3 regions of the Pseudoalteromonas sp. S4741 genome follow, and region 2 is predicted to be linked to each of the others. Evidence: predicted binding sites of a transcription regulator. Region 2 holds the regulator's gene; each other region holds the start of a gene.
What was found. Region 2 encodes LexA, which represses DNA repair genes until DNA is damaged. Its sites were predicted from a motif close to TACTGTATNNNNATACAGTA; they were not measured.

Region 1: a site for LexA is predicted at 3,351-3,370, ahead of dinB (DNA polymerase IV). Genes of this name have one in related genera too.
Region 3: a site for LexA is predicted at 2,364-2,383, ahead of CWC30_RS06640 (YebG family protein). Genes of this name have one in related genera too.

Annotation. Positions count from the first base shown of each region.
Region 1 is NZ_PNCN01000004.1:19,202-25,213, reverse strand. It holds gene CWC30_RS00540 (methyl-accepting chemotaxis protein) at 1-557, shown strand, start outside; gene CWC30_RS00535 (M17 family metallopeptidase) at 638-2,173, opposite strand; gene dinB (DNA polymerase IV) at 2,284-3,339, opposite strand; gene CWC30_RS00525 (acyl-CoA thioesterase) at 3,905-4,336, shown strand; gene CWC30_RS00520 (aldo/keto reductase) at 4,349-5,401, shown strand; gene CWC30_RS00515 (ABC transporter substrate-binding protein) at 5,525-6,012, shown strand, end outside.
Region 2 is NZ_PNCN01000037.1:35,263-41,274, forward strand. It holds gene CWC30_RS07140 (cytochrome c oxidase subunit 3) at 1-256, opposite strand, end outside; gene CWC30_RS07145 (cytochrome c oxidase assembly protein) at 292-822, opposite strand; gene ctaD (cytochrome c oxidase subunit I) at 822-2,414, opposite strand; gene coxB (cytochrome c oxidase subunit II) at 2,414-3,556, opposite strand; gene lexA (transcriptional repressor LexA) at 4,050-4,667, opposite strand; gene CWC30_RS07165 (PaaI family thioesterase) at 4,866-5,309, shown strand; gene CWC30_RS07170 (hypothetical protein) at 5,339-5,719, opposite strand; gene CWC30_RS07175 (endonuclease) at 5,972-6,012, shown strand, end outside.
Region 3 is NZ_PNCN01000035.1:1,452-7,463, reverse strand. It holds gene putP (sodium/proline symporter PutP) at 287-1,798, shown strand; gene CWC30_RS06640 (YebG family protein) at 2,013-2,312, opposite strand; gene CWC30_RS06635 (ComEA family DNA-binding protein) at 2,610-2,918, shown strand; gene CWC30_RS06630 (DUF6170 family protein) at 2,931-3,233, opposite strand; gene dsbB (disulfide bond formation protein DsbB) at 3,235-3,753, opposite strand; gene nhaB (sodium/proton antiporter NhaB) at 3,864-5,435, opposite strand; gene fadR (fatty acid metabolism transcriptional regulator FadR) at 5,737-6,012, shown strand, end outside.

The sequences.
Region 1 (6,012 bases), on a different contig from region 2:
GCAAAGTGACCGCCGAACTTGCTCAAGAGAGTAATAATATTGGCTCGGTACTTGATGTTATTAGAAGCATTGCTGAACAAACCAATCTGTTAGCGCTAAACGCAGCTATTGAAGCTGCAAGAGCAGGTGAACATGGAAGAGGCTTTGCAGTTGTAGCCGACGAAGTAAGAACACTTGCCAGCCGGACAGGTAAAAGCACGGATGAAATTCAAGCTATGATAGCCAAGCTGCAAGAAGGGGCTAAAGCTGCAGTTGAAGCGGTAAAATCTAGCCAAGAGATTTCTATTTCTACGGTTGAACAAGCCTCTTTTGCTAATGCATCACTTGATGAAATAGACAGGCTGGTATCGGTGATCACCGATATGAACGGCCAAATTGCTCGCGCCACAGAGCAGCAAACATCAGCCGCAGACGAGGTGAATTTAAGAATTAATGATTTATCACAATCTACAAAGCAATCATTGGGTAACACTAAAGATTTAACTCGCGCTAGCGACAAACTCAAACAAAGCAGTGTTGAGTTATCAAGCGTGGTATCGCGCTTTAAGCTTAGTTAACCTGAACTCCGGATAATAAATATCTTCCACCAATTAAAAAGCCCTGATTTTCAGGGCTTTTTAGGATTATTTATAGAAAATTATAAACAATAGCGGGCAAATAAACTGCTTACTGACGCTGCAGTTGGTTTACCATGTTGCCAGTCGCCGCCTTCAACGCCACTACCAGCAATATCCATATGTACATAAGGAAGTGGTAAAGTAGATTCACTGCCATGCTTATCTAATCCACCTACCACAGCTAAAAATGCCATAGGGAATTGATGGCCGCGCGCTGTGACAGCAGAAGCTGCATTATTACTAGAAAGCACATCGTCAGCTAAAGTGCGTGGTTTTATAAAATCATAATCTTCACGGCGTGAACGCGACACTTCAGCACCGTCAGCCCATAAATCACCACAATCGGCTAATTGGCGTGAAATATTAGCACTACGCGCGGGCCCATTCTCAACATATGCGCCATAAGGCCCCATAGCGCGCGCAGCGTGCCCTGTTAAGGTTGCCACTGTAAACAACGTTGGATTTATTTCGTTTTTAGCTAAATCTTTCATTTCACTAAGTAAATCCCCCATAGCTAAACGCCCTTCGGCATCGGTATTACCAATACGTACTCGCACACCTTCACGGCTAGTAATTATTTCATCAGGGACAAAACAATCTGAACCAATAGAGTTACGTACAACCGCTAAAAAGGCAATCACTTTAACCCCTTTAGGCTGATAATCGGCTACTGCTTTCATAAATCCAGCAACCGAGGCCGCACCGCCTTTATCGCGGCTCATGCCCGCCATAAAACCACCGACTTTTAAATCTGCACCGCCCGTGTCATAGACTAAACCTTTACCAACAAACATCAGTGTTCGGGTTACTTCGCCCTCAGGCACGTATTCAAGTTTAACAACGCGTGGATGATGACGCTCTACCGCATACGATGCACGAGCAACGGTACTTAGCATGGGGTAATGCTTATCAATGGCAGCTAAATCATCAATCACATCAACGCTCACCGCACTGTTTTCAAATAACTCAGTACAATAATCAGCAAAACGTGGCGGGGCCATGCGTTCAGGCTCGGTGCCACATAAATCACGTGCGGCATATTGCCCCGCAGCTAATGCATTGACTGCTTTGATTGTTTGCTCATTGGCATCAATTAAGCCTATTTGAGTAATAGGTTCAATACCATGACCATGAAACTCACGCGCTTCTAGGGGTTGCCATAATGCTTGGCATGCGCCTAAGTAAGCCACTTCAAGAGCATGTTGATAACGGCTATCCGTATTTAAAGCGGGTAAATAAATAGCAGGGTTAACACTACCTGATGCTTTTGCCTCATTAATGGCTAATTTGGCTGCATCAAAATAACGACGAACGTCGTCATAATCTCTGTTTAAAGGGCCTGTTGGCGCTAACACGACACGTTTACCGGCAATCACTAACAAGGTGACTTGATTGCCTATGCGAGAGTCTACTTGGGCTTGGTCTAAAATTGCATCACGCAGTGGCGTATTTGGTAAATGAGAAAAGTCGTTGCTGATAATAATAAGTGCATCATGCGATGTACAATCTAGGCTTGCACTTACCGGCTTAGCCAGTACTGCTTTTGGATATGCCATAAAAAAGGATCCTGTTAGAAAACGTAGTCCCTATTATTATTTATTTAGCAATTTATAACCAGTGTACTGCGATAACCTGCTTACTTACTGGCAACTTGGAGTTACGCGTTTTACACATCTAAAATACTAAGCTGTAAATTATGCTCTGGTTGGTTTTTAATACCCACGCCAATTCCTAATAAGCGCACCGGTTGTTGTAATCCACGTTGATAGGCTTTGGCGAGTAACTCTTTAAAAATAGCCGTGTTTAATTGATGCGCAGCTTGATCTGCTGAGGTCACTACAAAATTAGCAAATTTAACTTTAACACTTAATTTATTAATTTTATGTTGTAGTTGCTGTTTATTTAATCGAACCACGAGTTCATCTAACAGTTGCGGTAATTGTTCAAGGCATTCATCTAGGCTGTTTTTGTTGTATTCATAAGTATGTTCCACACTCAATGACTTACGAATCCGCTCAGTTGAAACTCGCCCTATATGCTCACCCATGCACTTTTGATATAACGACACACCAAAATTACCCACATGCTGTTGCATCCAATTAGCCCCTTTTTCGCGCACATCTTGCCCCGTGTATAACCCTTTTAAATTAAGCTTTTCTAGAGTTACTTTACCCACTCCTGGAATTTTACCTAATGGCAATTGGGCTAAAAACGAGTCAACCTGCTCAGGCAATACCACAAATTGCCCATTAGGCTTATTTTCATCACTGGCTATTTTGGCAATAAACTTTATTGGGGCAATACCTGCAGATGCAGTCAGTCCTGTGGTATTAAAAATATCGGTACGAATTTGCTTTGCAATTAACGTTGCACTGCCCTTAAAAGCAGTACTGTGAGTTACATCTAAATATGCTTCATCAAGCGAAAGAGGTTCTACAAGGTCAGTATAGCGGTTAAAAATGGCGCGGATTTGAGTTGATACTTGTTTATAAACAGCCATTCTGCCAGGCACAATAACTAAGTCAGGGCAAAGCTGTTTGGCATGATAGTTAGACATAGCAGAGCGCACCCCATACTCTCTAGCAATATAGTTAGCGGTAGAGAGCACTCCACGACGACTATTTCCGCCAATTGCCAGCGGTAAGCTTGCAAGCTTAGGATTGTCGCGCATTTCTACGGCCGCATAAAAGCAGTCCATATCTATATGAATAAACTTTTTCATCACACAATAACAACTGTTTATTTATACAGCCATTATTGTGGAATCACTTTTAATTAGCAAGCATGTTATTGCTTAAAAAGAGCGTTTACTTTTCTTTGGCTTATTAAAACAATACATCCAAAATAAAATTTCTAAAGAAAAGCCTAATAAAATCAAAACAATTGCCCCAGCCTCATTACCCATAGCGTAACAAGTAAACGACGCTATAAAAACGGTGCATGCCAATAACCAATTAATTATATTCTGCATAGTTATCTCCTTGTGTGTTAATAGTTACTATAGCCATGAATTTAAAGAGGTACAATTTTTACTCAAGGGTTTTTATTTAGCACTGTTGTTTTTTTAAGGTTAAGGTTTGTTCAATCTGAGGCAGTTTACTCGCGGCGCGAGGTTTATAGCCTAATTGTTTAAATAAAAAAGGCGCAAAGCTTCCATGTCCTGCTTACGTCCCTTATTTACATCCATGAGGGCAATACAGAGTAGCTCTACCCCTAGTTATAATTCCCTTGAGCTCATCCGACCATATTGCTAATCTAAATGCTTTAAAACTAAGAGCAATAAATACATGGAAACGTTTAAACAACAACACCCTATTCATACCGATATCACTGTGGCATGGGGCGATATGGATGCCCTACAGCATGTTAATAACTGTGTTTACCTGCGTTATTTTGAAATAGCCAGAATCGATTTTTTAAATAAATTAAATTTATTTGATACTATTAATGCTAAAGCCACGGGGCCTGTGATCAGTGAAAATAATATTCGCTATAAGCGTCCAGTTACCTTTCCCGACACATTGAGCGTAGGTATTACCATTAGTGATATTAAATCTGACCGATTTGTAATGAACTACAGTGTGTTTAGTCATGCGCAAAACGCGATAACAACCACCGGCATGTCAAAAGTGGTGATGTTTGACTTTAAAACAGGCCAAAAAGCCACGATCACTGAGCCATTGTTATCGGCTTTAAAAGCAAACTCTCAAACCGAATAATTAGGATTAGCAATGCAATATAGTCAATTAGGCAGTAGTGGTGTTAGCGTTTCAAGAGTGTGTTTAGGTAGCATGACCTGGGGAGTACAAAACACCCAACATGATGCCGACCAACAGATAGCCTATGCGCTTGAGCAGGGTGTGAACTTTATTGATACAGCAGAAATGTATGCTGTTCCTCCCTCTCCCGATACCTACGGTAAAACAGAAGAAATTATAGGCAATTGGATAGCACGTAATTCACAAAAACGAAAAGACATTGTTATTGCAACTAAAATTGCAGGGAATGGACTTTCTTGGGTACGTGATGGCGGCAATATTACCCGCCAAGCTGTTATTGATGCGGTTGATCATTCTCTAAAACGCCTACAAACCGACTATATTGATTTATACCAGCTACACTGGCCAAATCGCCGTACCCCTCACTTTGCTAGGCAATGGCCTGGTATGCTTAAATTTACCGAGGTAGATGCAAAACAACACACCGCTGATATGCTTGATATTTTAGAGGGGTTAGATGCGTGTGTTAAAGCAGGAAAAATTAAGCATTGTGGGCTTTCTGATGATACGCCTTGGGGAATTAGCCAATTTTTAAATTTAGCAAAAGAGCATAACTTGCCAAAAATGGTGTCTATCCAAAACGAGTTTAGCCTAGTACATGCCAAAGATTGGCCTTATTTAATAGAACAATGTGTACATGAAGATATTGCTTATTTACCTTGGTCACCATTGGCCGCAGGGCTATTAACCGGTAAATACCTAAATGGAGCACGCCCTGAAGGCTCCCGCTGGACATTTATGCAGCGTAACGGTATTTTTCGTGATACGCCACAATCACAACAGGCGTCCAAAGAGTATGTTGAACTTGCCCATGCACACGCTATCACCCCAGCTCAATTAGCGCTGGCTTGGTGTAATCAAGTTGATGGAGTGACATCATCTATCATTGGTGCCACTACTATGGCGCAATTAAAGGAAGACATTGATGCGTTTGATCTAACACTGAGCGATGACGTGTTATCAGCGATTGATATCATATTTAGAAATAATCCAATGCCTTACTAATGAAATTAAGCAAAGGGTAAATGTTATTCAATAATGTTGATTCTTTGCTATTCTTTATGTTTATTTTTTAAGCGCTGAGGTATAATTAAATACAGTCATTTAATAAAGAATTATCAGCTTTTTATGGATACAGCTCGTTATTTCTGCCTGCTATTTTTAATATTCTCGAGTAACAGTATTAGCCAATCTAAAAATCAGCTTACTGAAATTTTATGGCTACAAAGCAACACACCACCTTTTCACTTAGACTCAGAGAATACTCAAATGGGCTTGTGTGATAATTTAACTAAGCAACTAATCAGTAGTATAAAGGATGTAAAACATACTCGATTATTTGTTCCACAAAAACGAATTAATAAATATATCAAAGAAGGCAAAAATGTCTGCTTTCCATGCGTAATCCATAAAAAGAGTACCAACGAAGTCTATACATACTCACGTCCTACTTCTATCTACCCTGAGTTTAGTATTATTACAACTAACCAAAAAGCAGAAACACTTACTAAAGCACATGGTAATCCTATAAATTTAATTAGTTTACTTAGCGATGAACGCTTTACCTATGGACAAGCCGCAGCACGACGTTTTTCACCACACATAAATATGATTAT
Region 2 (6,012 bases):
GCCTAAAAGAACGGTCCATTTGTGCAGAATAAAGCCCTTGATCAGACTCGTGTATGACATTTTTAAACCAGCTAAACAGCATGTAAAGTAGTACAGCTATACCTACGTATAACAAGTAAACGCCATTACCACCCTCTTTGCCCATATCCATTACGGTTAAGGCTGCGCCTACCGCGATAAAAAACAACGCAACCGCCCCTATAATGGGCCATGGACTTTGCTCTGGTACATAATAATGTTCATATTTTTGATTCATTTTATTTGCTCCTAGTTTTTCACTAGTTTTATAAGCTAGTTATTACTGGCTACTAGCCGCTCGCTAATATCAAATACGGTATAAGACAGGGTTAACTCTTCTACATCACTGGGTAATTCAGTATCTACATAAAACAATAATGTAAACTCCAGCTCTTCACCTGCCTTTAACGGTTGCTGATCAAAGCAAAAACACGCTATTTTGTGTAAATACTTGGCCGCTTTTCCTGGTGCTACCGACGGTATAGCCTGCATTACTTTATCTTCATTGCTATTATTTTTAGCGCTAAACTTAACTTCACGCATGGCCCCAGGCTTTACATCTACACTGTACTCTTTAGATTTAACTTCAAAAGGCGCACCACTTTGCGCATGCGTAGTGAAACTAACGCTGACCTCTCTATTTTCAGTGACCAAGGTACTTTGCTGTGCCTGCTCTAACGAGGGCTTACCATTAAGCCCCGTTATATCGCAAAACACGTCATACAAAGGGACCATGGCAAATGCAAATGCAAACATTGCAATGCAAATCACCACCAACTTTTTTAATAACGGCAAGTGAGTCATTATTTAATGTCCGGCGGCGTTGAGAACGTATGATAAGGCGCAGGTGAATCAACTTCCCATTCAAGCCCCTCAGCTCCATCCCAAACTTTTGCAGGCACTTTGTCGCCCCCTTTTGCACATTTATACACAACCACCACAAATAATAATTGCGATAAACCAAAGGCAAACCCACCTATACTAATAATGGCGTTAAAATCAGCAAACTGTAGCGCATAATCTGGAATACGGCGTGGCATACCGGCTAACCCCACAAAATGCATTGGGAAAAACAGCACATTTACACTTATTAACGACAACCAAAAATGCCATTTTGCTAAGGTAATATTGAACATGTTTCCGGTCCATTTTGGCAGCCAATAATAAGCCCCCGCCATAATAGAAAACACCGCGCCCGTTACGAGTACATAATGAAAGTGTGCAACCACAAAATAGGTATCATGATATTGGAAATCGGCAGGTGTAATCGCTAGCATCAATCCCGAAAAACCACCTAAAGTAAACAACACAATAAATGCGATACTAAACAGCATTGGCACTTCAAAGCTAATAGACCCGCGCCACATAGTCGCTACCCAGTTAAATACTTTTACGCCGGTAGGTACCGATATCAGCATAGTCGCGTACATAAAAAACAACTCACCCGCCACGGGCATACCAGTGGTAAACATATGATGCGCCCACACAATAAAGCTCAACAAGGCAATGGAGGAGGTGGCATACACCATAGAGGCATAACCAAATAGTTTTTTACGTGAAAAGGTGGGAACAATCGTAGAAATAATGCCAAAGGCAGGCAAAATCATAATATAAACTTCAGGGTGACCAAAAAACCAAAAAATATGTTGGAACATCACCGGATCGCCACCACCAGCGGCATCAAAGAAACTGGTCGCGAAGTATTTATCGGTGAGCACCATAGTAACTGCACCAGCAAGTACCGGCATAACTGCAATAAGTAAAAACGCCGTGATCAACCATGTCCACACAAATAACGGCAGCTTCATCCACGTCATACCCGGAGCACGCATATTTACTATGGTGACCACCACATTAATGGCCCCCATAATCGAACTAATACCCATAATATGCACAGCAAATACAAACATTGCTGTGTTGTCGTTACTATAAGTGGTGGAAAGCGGCGCGTAAAAGGTCCAACCAAATGCAGGGCCACCACCAGGCATAAATAATGAAGCTAATAGGATTAAAAACGCAAACGGTAAAATCCAAAAGCTCCAGTTATTCATTCTCGGTAAGGCCATATCTGGCGCACCAATCATTAGCGGGATCATCCAGTTTGCCAAGCCGGTAAAGGCTGGCATAACCGCACCAAACACCATTATTAAACCATGCACTGTGGTCATTTGATTAAAAAAGTGAGGATCAACCAGTTGTAAACCCGGCTGAAATAACTCAGCTCGAATAACCATCGCCATTGCCCCACCAATTAAAAACATGGTGAGTGAAAAAATTAAATATAAGCTACCTATATCTTTATGGTTGGTTGTAAATAACCAGCGCTTAAAGCCTGTGGCAGGTTGATGGGCATGATGAGCCTCATTGGTATTAGGTTGTTCTGCAATGCTACTCATTATTTAGCCTCCCCATCAGCATCCAGTGCCGCTTGTATCTCGCTCGGTTGAATTACATCACCAGTGTCATTGCCCCACGCGTTGCGTTTATAGGTAATAACAGCTGCTATTTGCTTGATTGATAATTGCTTTGCGAAAGACTGCATAGCCGTACCTGGTTTACCATGGAGCAAAATATCTATATGCCCTTTGATATCACCTATGACTATTGGGCTGCCTTTAAGAGCCGGAAAAACACCCGGCAAGCCTAATCCTGTTGGCTGATGGCACGCCGCGCAGCTCGCCATATAAACCTGCTCACCAAGCGCCATCAGCTCTTCTTTTGGTACAACTTGGTCTAATAACGCAGCGTCTGCTTCAGCTGCTTTTTGCTTGGCTTGTTTAGCCTCTGCTAACCACGTTTTGAAGTCTTCTTCTGTTTTAGCTTCTACCACAACAGGCATAAAACCATGATCTTTACCGCAAAGCTCTGCACACTGCCCACGGTAAGTACCAACCTCATTAATATTGGTCCATGTTTCGTTAATAAACCCAGGGTTTGCATCTTTTTTAACGGCAAAGTCAGGCACCCACCATGAGTGAATAACATCATCTGAAGTCATTAAAAAACGTACTTTTTGATTAATTGGTAGTACCAGCGGTTTATCGACCTCGAGTAAATAATTCGGGTTTTTATCAGCAAGGTTGGTTATTTCATTTTGAGGGGTAGCTAGCATGGAATAAAACTCAACGTCCTCCCCCATATACTCGTAATGCCACTTCCACTGTGAGCCTGTAATTTTAATGGTGAGATCAGCTTTGCTGGCATCCTCCATGGCAATTAAGGTTTTAGTCGCAGGAATGGCCATAACAATTAATATGACAAAAGGGATCGCAGTCCACAGTATTTCTACTTTGGTGCTTTCATGGAATTGGGCAGGGACAGCCCCTTTAGATTTGCGATGATGAATGAGTGCCCAAAACATAATGGCAAACACGATCACCCCAATCACACAACATATTAAAAAAATAGTCATGTGCAGTTGGTATACATTATTACTTATATCGGTTACGCCTTTACGCATATTATATTGGCTATTAGCAAGCACATTCTGCGAAAAAACAAACAATATAAGCCACAAGGAAGAACTCAGCTTACCCATGTGACGGCTCCTTTGATGCTATTGCTGACGCAAAGCGAAGAGGCATACGGCTTAAACGCCTATTCGTTATTTTTATTTTTTATAAGGGTGCTGGATTTAGTAAATGTGTGTTCTCAAAACGACTAAGCTGTGAGTTATTTTTATTCCAGCTCTTTAATAACTAGTTAAAAAATAAACAATAAGCAAGGTAAGTATGAAAAATAGACAAGGTGAATTTTTTAAAATGCGCAGTTAAAAAATAGCAACCAGTCAGGCAATTAATCTAAGAGTCAGGTTTAGTAAGGGGTGTATTGAAATTACAGGATAGAAATATAAAAAAATTGTTAACTTAAAAAAGCAGAGTAAATTTGTTTATTTATAAAGTATTTAGTGATTTTATTTATGATAGGGGGAGCACTTAACATCATATAGTCATACATTTGATAAGTTAGACATTGTGCTACTAACAAACCCAGCGCCTAATCACCATTAAGCGCTAAATTATGCTTTAATACTACATCCAGTCAGCGTTACGAATAACACCTACCGCTAAGCCTTCAATATTGAACGACTCATTTTCTAAATCAACCTCAATAGCTGAAAACTCATCATTTTCAGCATGTAAGAGTACTTTTCTGCCCGCTTTTTCTAAACGCTTCACGGTTACATCGTCGTCAACACGGGCAACAATAACTTGTCCATTTTCGGCAACTTGGGTTTTATGCACAGCAAGTAAATCACCATCCATAATACCAATGTCTTTCATACTCATACCGTTAACACGCAATAAAAAATCGGCCGCAGGTTTAAACATTAAAGGGTCAATTTTACAGTGGCTTTCTACATGCTGTTGCGCCAATATTGGCTCACCGGCAGCCACCCTGCCAATTAAAGGTAAGCCTAACTGCTCTGGCTCCTCTTCTTCAACAAGCTGAATTCCGCGACTCGCGCCTGGCTTCATTTTAATAACACCTTTTTTGGCCAATGCTTTTAAGTGTTCTTCTGCAGCATTTGCACTTTTAAAACCCAGTGTTTGTGCAATTTCGGCACGTGTAGGAGGCATACCAGTGTCTTTAATAAACACTTTAATGAGTTCGAGTATTTGCGCTTGGCGTTTCGTTAATGGTCGCATACAACTGGTTTTCCATACAGTACAATTAACTGTGAGTATATACAGTTATTTAAAAATCGCAAATATAAATTAATGCCTTATATGCCGTTATCATCAAACAATAACCTACTTTAAAAGCAGGGTAATAAATGTAATTATTAGCAACGCATTATCATATTAATAAATTTTAATTCTCGATTACTTATCCAAGGAGCTAGCATGAGTATTTGGCATCAACCGATTACATTAGAGTTTTGTAAGCAATTAGATCAAGGTATTACAGGCCAAGGGACACTCATGAAAACCATGGGAATAGAGATCAGTGAAATTGGTGATGACTACTTAGTGGCAACTATGCCGGCAATTCCAGAGCATCATAACCCTATGGGTATCGTTCATGGTGGTGCAAATGTGGTACTTGCTGAAACAGTAGCAAGTTATGCCGCTAATTTTGTGGTTGATTTCAATCGGTTTTATTGTGTTGGCCAAGAGATCAGTGCAAGTCATTTAAAGGCATCACGCAATGGCACATTAACGGCCACAGCGAGAGCTTATCATATCGGCAAACGCAGCTCGGTTTGGGATATTAAAATAACCAATAGCCGCAATGAGCTTTGCTGCGTATCACGTATGACCGCAGCCGTAGTAGAGCGAAAAGGCTAGTAAATCTGTTAACCAAGGTTGAGGTTAAATTACTTTTCGAGAGGGTAAATAGTAATTTCCACGCCTGCACCAATTGCAGATATACGTAACAAGGTATCTGCATGTAAAGCTTGGTTAAAGCATTTTGGCGAAGTGCCAGACTCAAAACCCATATCGAATGTTCTGCGTGAACAACTCAACCATTGCTTTAATGCATTGCGTGAACACGACTCGATTAACTCGCACAAGTGATTAATCGCTTTATCTGGCGTGGTTATTTCACCTGCAACCTCAATGCGAGCAAGTTGACGGTATTCGTCTTTATCATAATGTAAAATAGTTGCGACCTTTTTTAAATCAGCAACTAATACGCTAATATCTTGCTTTGACTCAAGCTCTAGATCTACATTTAAAAATTGAATTTCCGACATTATCTCGTTTTTACCCTCTATTAATTTCATTGCAAACTTTAACGCAGTTTTACCGTTATACCAAATCAACAACGCAAGAATCACTGCATTAACGCGTTTTTAGCGTTAGCCTCTGAATATTACCCACTATTTACTCCTAAAAAACGCCCTACACAAAATACGCAAATTAAAATTAAAGCATGCCGGCGACAGTTTACTTTTTTATTCTAGGCCTTAAACTAGCCGCTCCTGTAGTTCACGTATGTGATGGATATGATTCGGTTTATTTTAGCTTTGTTGGCTTGCTGTGCTTG
Region 3 (6,012 bases), on a different contig from region 2:
AAAATAGCATCGGTAAAATGAATTATTATTAATAAAATATCATGGCTTAGGTGATTTTTATTAATCTAAACTCATTGTTTTTAATTCTATTTGTTTTAAAAGCGAGCGAATAGATGGTTTTTTATCTACTTAAATTAGCGGGTTGGAGTTATTAGCAATTACCGTGTTATAGTTGGCTAGAAAGCTTTTATTCCAATACTGTCTTAATTATAAAATCTCAAGAGTCATTATTTGGATTACAAGCCTGTTATTACTTTTTTAAGTGGAGGCGAATTTGGAAACAGGAATGATTATTTCACTGGCATTGTACTTTATTGTAATGCTAGGAATAGGGCTATACGCATATAAGCAATCTACCAGTGATATTTCAGGGTATATGCTAGGTGGTCGTAATTTAGCCCCCAGTGTTGCGGCCTTATCAGCGGGTGCATCAGACATGAGTGGTTGGTTATTAATGGGCCTACCTGGTGCAATGTATTTATTTGGGTTGAGTAAAGTTTGGATTGCAATTGGTTTAGTATTAGGTGCATGGGCAAACTATTTTCTGGTCGCCCCAAGGCTGCGTGTTTATACTGAAAAAGCCAATGACTCCATTACTATTCCTGATTACTTTGCAAACCGTTTTGATGACAACAAAAATATACTACGTGTTATCTCTGCAATAGTAATTATTGTTTTCTTTACCTTATACACTTCATCGGGTGTTGTTGCCGGTGGTAAGTTATTTGAAAACTCATTTCAAATGAGCTACGAAATGGGCTTATACATCACCACAGGTGTGGTAGTAGTTTATACCTTATTTGGTGGTTTTTTAGCGGTTAGCCTTACAGACTTTGTGCAAGGCTGTATCATGTTTATTTCGTTGTTAGCAGTGCCAATTGCCACTTATATGATGCTTGACCAACCATTTCTGGATACCTTAGCAAATGCAAATTATCAGCAGTTACTAAGCTCGCCTAAAGCAAGCGAAATTCATTCTTTAAGTATGCTTGACTGGTTTGCTGGTGGTTCTACCATTGCTATTATTTCTGCAATGGCATGGGGTTTAGGTTACTTTGGTCAGCCTCATATTATTGTTCGTTTCATGTCTGTTCGTTCAGTAAAAGAAATGCCAACCATGCGTCGTATTGGTATGTCTTGGATGACCTTATCTGCCATTGGTGCAGTATTTACCGGTTTATTCGGTGCTGCATATATGATTGAAAATCAAATGCCAATTGCCGATAAAGAAACAATTTTCTTGGTATTGGCTGAATTAATTTTCCACCCGTTAATTGCAGGTTTCCTACTGGCTGCTATTTTAGCTGCGATTATGAGTACGATTTCATCGCAATTATTGGTGTGTTCAAGTTCGTTAACTGAAGACTTCTACAAGATTTACTTAAACCGTGATGCCTCGCAAACTGAGCTGGTATTAGTAGGGCGTATTAGCGTAATACTGGTTGCGTTATTTGCTATTTACCTAGCGTATGACCGTAATAGTTCAATACTTGATTTAGTTAGCAACGCGTGGGCTGGTTTTGGTGCTGCATTTGGTCCACTTGTCTTATTTAGCCTTTACTGGAAACGTATGAACTTAAAAGGGGCTATTAGCGGTATGGTTATTGGTGCTTTAACAGTGCTTGTATGGATTTATGCGCCTATTACCATTAATGGTGAGAGCTTAAGCAGTGTAATTTACGAAATCGTCCCAGGCTTCATTTTAGCGAGTATTGCTATTGTGGTAGGAAGCCTTGTGACAGCTGAACCGAAAAAAGAAATTACTGATCTGTTTGATGAAGTTGAATCGTCATTGTAAGTGATTAGCTAACGTAAAGTTTTGGTTTAAAAAAATGCCAACCAGTTTAACTGGTTGGCATTTTTTATTGACTGACTTGTAACAATAGCAAATTGTGATGTCTTACTCGCTTCTTGTTATTATTACTTAAAGGCATAAAAAAACTGAATACGAATCACGAATTCAGTTTCATAAATTAGTAGTGCGGCTTATAAGCTGCATACTATTTTTTAGATTAGCTCGCTGCTTTATCTTTTATATCAGCAACGTTATCTGACTTTGCTTTTTTAGCTTTTGCAGGTACTTCTTTAGCCCCCTTAAGTACCGCCATAAAGTCGTCTTTACTTTTCGCAATCTCAAGTGCAAGCGACTCAACTTGTTGTTCACTTAGTGGCACATCTACTTTTTCAAGCATGAGTTCTAGTGACTCGGCAATATCGAGCATTTTGTCATAGGCATCAGCTTCTTTTTTAGTAGTAAACGTCATGCGCTCGACTCCGTTTCGTTCTACAACATATTTAACAACAACAGCCATGATTTCTCCTGCTTACTTACGTGGCAATATGATTATTTTAAATCATTAGATTACTGTTTTTATATACAGTACAAGCTTGCGCGCGGTTTTGCAAGCTTTAGCCTTAGTTTATCTGCAGCTTGGTTGACAATAAAGAGTAACTCTACTTTATTTATTAAGTCACTTTATAACGCGTTGCAGTAAAGGAGTCGCAAGGAGTGATTGTTACCGTTAGTACTTAGTAACCACAACGTTATTTAAAAGTGCTGGGTGTAAGTAATCAATGAATGTTCATGTAGGAACGCAAAAGGAAATAGTATGAAATTAATTAAAATAATCTCGTTAGCAGCTGCTTTATGTTTATTACCTATGGGTACCACCTTTGCGCAAAGCGATATGCTATCAGAGCAGATGCAATCAGAGCAGATGCAATCAGCCATGGTTAATATTAATACTGCTGATTTAAAACAGTTAATCAAGTTACCAGGTGTCGGTAAGAAAAAGGCACAGGCAATTATCGATTATAGAGAAGCTAATGGTGATTTCGCATCACTTGAAGATCTAGCTAAAGTAAAAGGGGTGGGTAAAAAAATGCTAGCCAAACTTAATGGAAAGGTGGCGTTTTAACTTAAAAGGGCGCTATGCGCCCTGATCAAACTGTTTTAAGGCAGCACCAAGGTGCTTTTTAGCAAAATTAACATCTACGGGGGCGGTTAGTAGCGGGTAGCTTAAACCAGCCACAATTAAAAAGGGCACTAGTAGCCATCCTTCAAAAAGGGTAAATATTAAAAAAAATGGGCTTAGTAGCATAAGCTTCACAATACGCATTAACACTCTGTCACTAGGAGAGAGCATACTTAACGAGATCGCTATAACAGTTTGTCGTTGACGAACTTTTAAGTGTTTAAGCTCATCAACTTGGCTTGAAAAAAAAGTAAACATATTAAAGTGACTTTTTAGTAATTAATCGACTGGCCACTAATATAAACAGTGTGGCGGTAAAGAGTACAAAAATAATTTCCATCCATGCTGGCATACTTAAGCTAGCAAATTGCCAATCTATGTTTCCGCAATCACCGGTTGCCTCAAAAAATTGCGGTATCCAATGATGTAATGGCATAAACTCTGGAAAATTCGGCTCAAACTCACAGCTAAATGCAAAGGGGTCAGTGGTTGTTTGCATTTCAATGTGTTCACGAGCTATTAGTAACCCCCATACACTTGAAATCCCCCATGTTGTATAGGCAACAATACGTACTGCGAGATTGTTTGGTTTACTGGCGCCAATAATACCCGCAAAAAGTAGACCTAATACTGCGGTGCGCTGGTAAATACACATAATACATGGCGCTAACCCCATGTTGTATTGAAAGAAAAGTGCAGTAACTTCAAGTAGAAAAACAATCCCACTGAATAATAACCAAGGTGTACGTTGAGTACTTAGATTAGCAAGCCAGTTCATAACAAATCCGTATTTAAATAAGGGCTTAGATTATGACGTAGGATAAACAGCGGAGCAAGTAAAAGGGAGGAGCTATGAAATTTCCTAGCTCCTCAAAGTCGGGGAAGTTCTTAATGCCCAGAATTCGCTACAGGGATGTGGTGTTGTATTATCCCCCAGTCATAAAACAAACTGGTTATTTCACTCAAGCCAAAATAAGTCGCGCTTAACCCAACAAAGGTAAGCACAAAAGTGTAAGGTAAAGCCATATACACCATTCGACCGTAAGATAGGCGTAACACGGGAGCTAGTGTTGATGTCAGTAAGAATAAGAAAGCAGCTTGACCATTAGGGGTGGCCACGCTGGGTAAGTTTGTGCCGGTGTTTATCGCCACTGCAAGTAAATCAAATTGGTCTCGAGTTATTTGACCAGCTTTCAGAGCTGCAGCAACTTCATTTATATATACAGTGCCGACAAATACATTATCACTGACCATTGAAAGCAATCCGTTAGCGATAAAAAACATCACCAATTGTAAGTGCCCTTCAAATGTTAGTACCCAAGTAATCACAGGAGTAAAGAGTTGTTGATCGATGATTACTGCAACCACACTAAAAAATACACAAAGTAGTGCCGTGAAGGGGAGGGCTTCTTCAAAGGCTTTACCGAGTTGGTGCTCTTCTATTATGCCGGCCGACGACGTGGCTAAAATAATGACCGATAAACCAATTAAGCCCACGGTTGCTAAATGTAACGCTAAGCCAGTAATTAACCAGATAGCGATAAGTGCTTGAATTGTGAGGTTAACTCTATCGCGTTTGGTGCGTTTTTTATCAAGTGTTTGTGCATGGTTTTTTAAAATAGCATGAATGGTTTCTGGCAGTTTTGCCCCATAGCCAAAGGTTTTTGTTTTTTCTAATAAAAAGGTTGTTAATAAGCCCGCAAAAAGCACGGGTAAAGAAACGGGCAGCATTCTTAAAAAGAACTCACCAAATAGCCAACTTGCTCGCTCTGCAATAATTAAGTTTTGTGGTTCACCAACCATAGTACACACGCCGCCAAGTGCGGTCCCAATCGAGGCATGCATGAGTAAATTACGTAAAAAAGCACGAAACTCTTCAAGCTCTTGACGGTTTACCTCTTTTACTTGGTTATCATCGTTAATATCGTGCTCACTGATAAAATCTTTTCCTGAAGCCACCTTGTGATAAATACTATAAAAGCCCATGGCCACCGCAATAACAACCGCCATTACAGTCAGGGCATCCAAAAAAGCTGATAAAAACGCAGCAGCTATTGCAAAGGCAAGCGATAAAACGGTCTTACTTCTTACTGAAACCACTAACTTGGTAAAAATATACAGCAGCAGATCTTTCATGAAATAAATACCGGCAACCATAAAAATAAGTAATAAAAGCACATCTAGGTTTTGTGCTATTTCATGTTCAACTTGCATGGTTGATGTCATACCAATTAATAGTGCCTCAATGGCAAGTAGACCACCAGGTTGCAGTGGGTAACACTTGAGCGCCATGGCCAGTGTAAAAATAAACTCAATAACCAGTACCCAGCCAGACAAATAAGGGTTTAATTGAAACAGCAGCGGGTTAATTATTAAAAATGCAATAATGGTGTATTTATACCATTGAGGTGCTTTACCTAAAAAATTTATAAATATTGCAGATGGGACACTCTGTTGCATGATTCTTCCCTAGGAAGGCGTTTAATAGTCTGGTTAATGTCATTAACTTAGTCCAGCTTATAGAGGGTGTAAACAACTAAATAATAATAGTCAAAGTGTTTGGTATGAATAATAGGTTGGCATTCATATTGTGTTTAAAACCTATCGGTAAAACTAGCGAATCATACAAGTAAAGTTGCCTTTTTAATCACATACCTAGGTAATTTAACTTACTTTACTTGTTAGTTGTGGCTTGTCTGGTACAATCAGTCAGTTAATCGTATGTAGCGATGTGATGTGAATTAATTCGAGTAGGAATTGAATGAGAATTTTTAAAGCGAAAAGCCCAGCAGGATTTGCTGAGGAATACATAGTAGAGTCAATCTGGAATGGTGATTTCCCTCCAGGTTCAATTCTGCCAGCTGAGCGTGAACTCTCGGAGTTAATTGGTGTTACTAGAACCACATTACGAGAAGTATTACAGCGATTAGCCAGAGACGGTTGGTTAACAATACAACATGGTAAACCTACTCGCGTTAATAACTTTTGGGAAACCTCAGGATTAAATATCCTTGAAACACTGGCACGTTTAGATGAA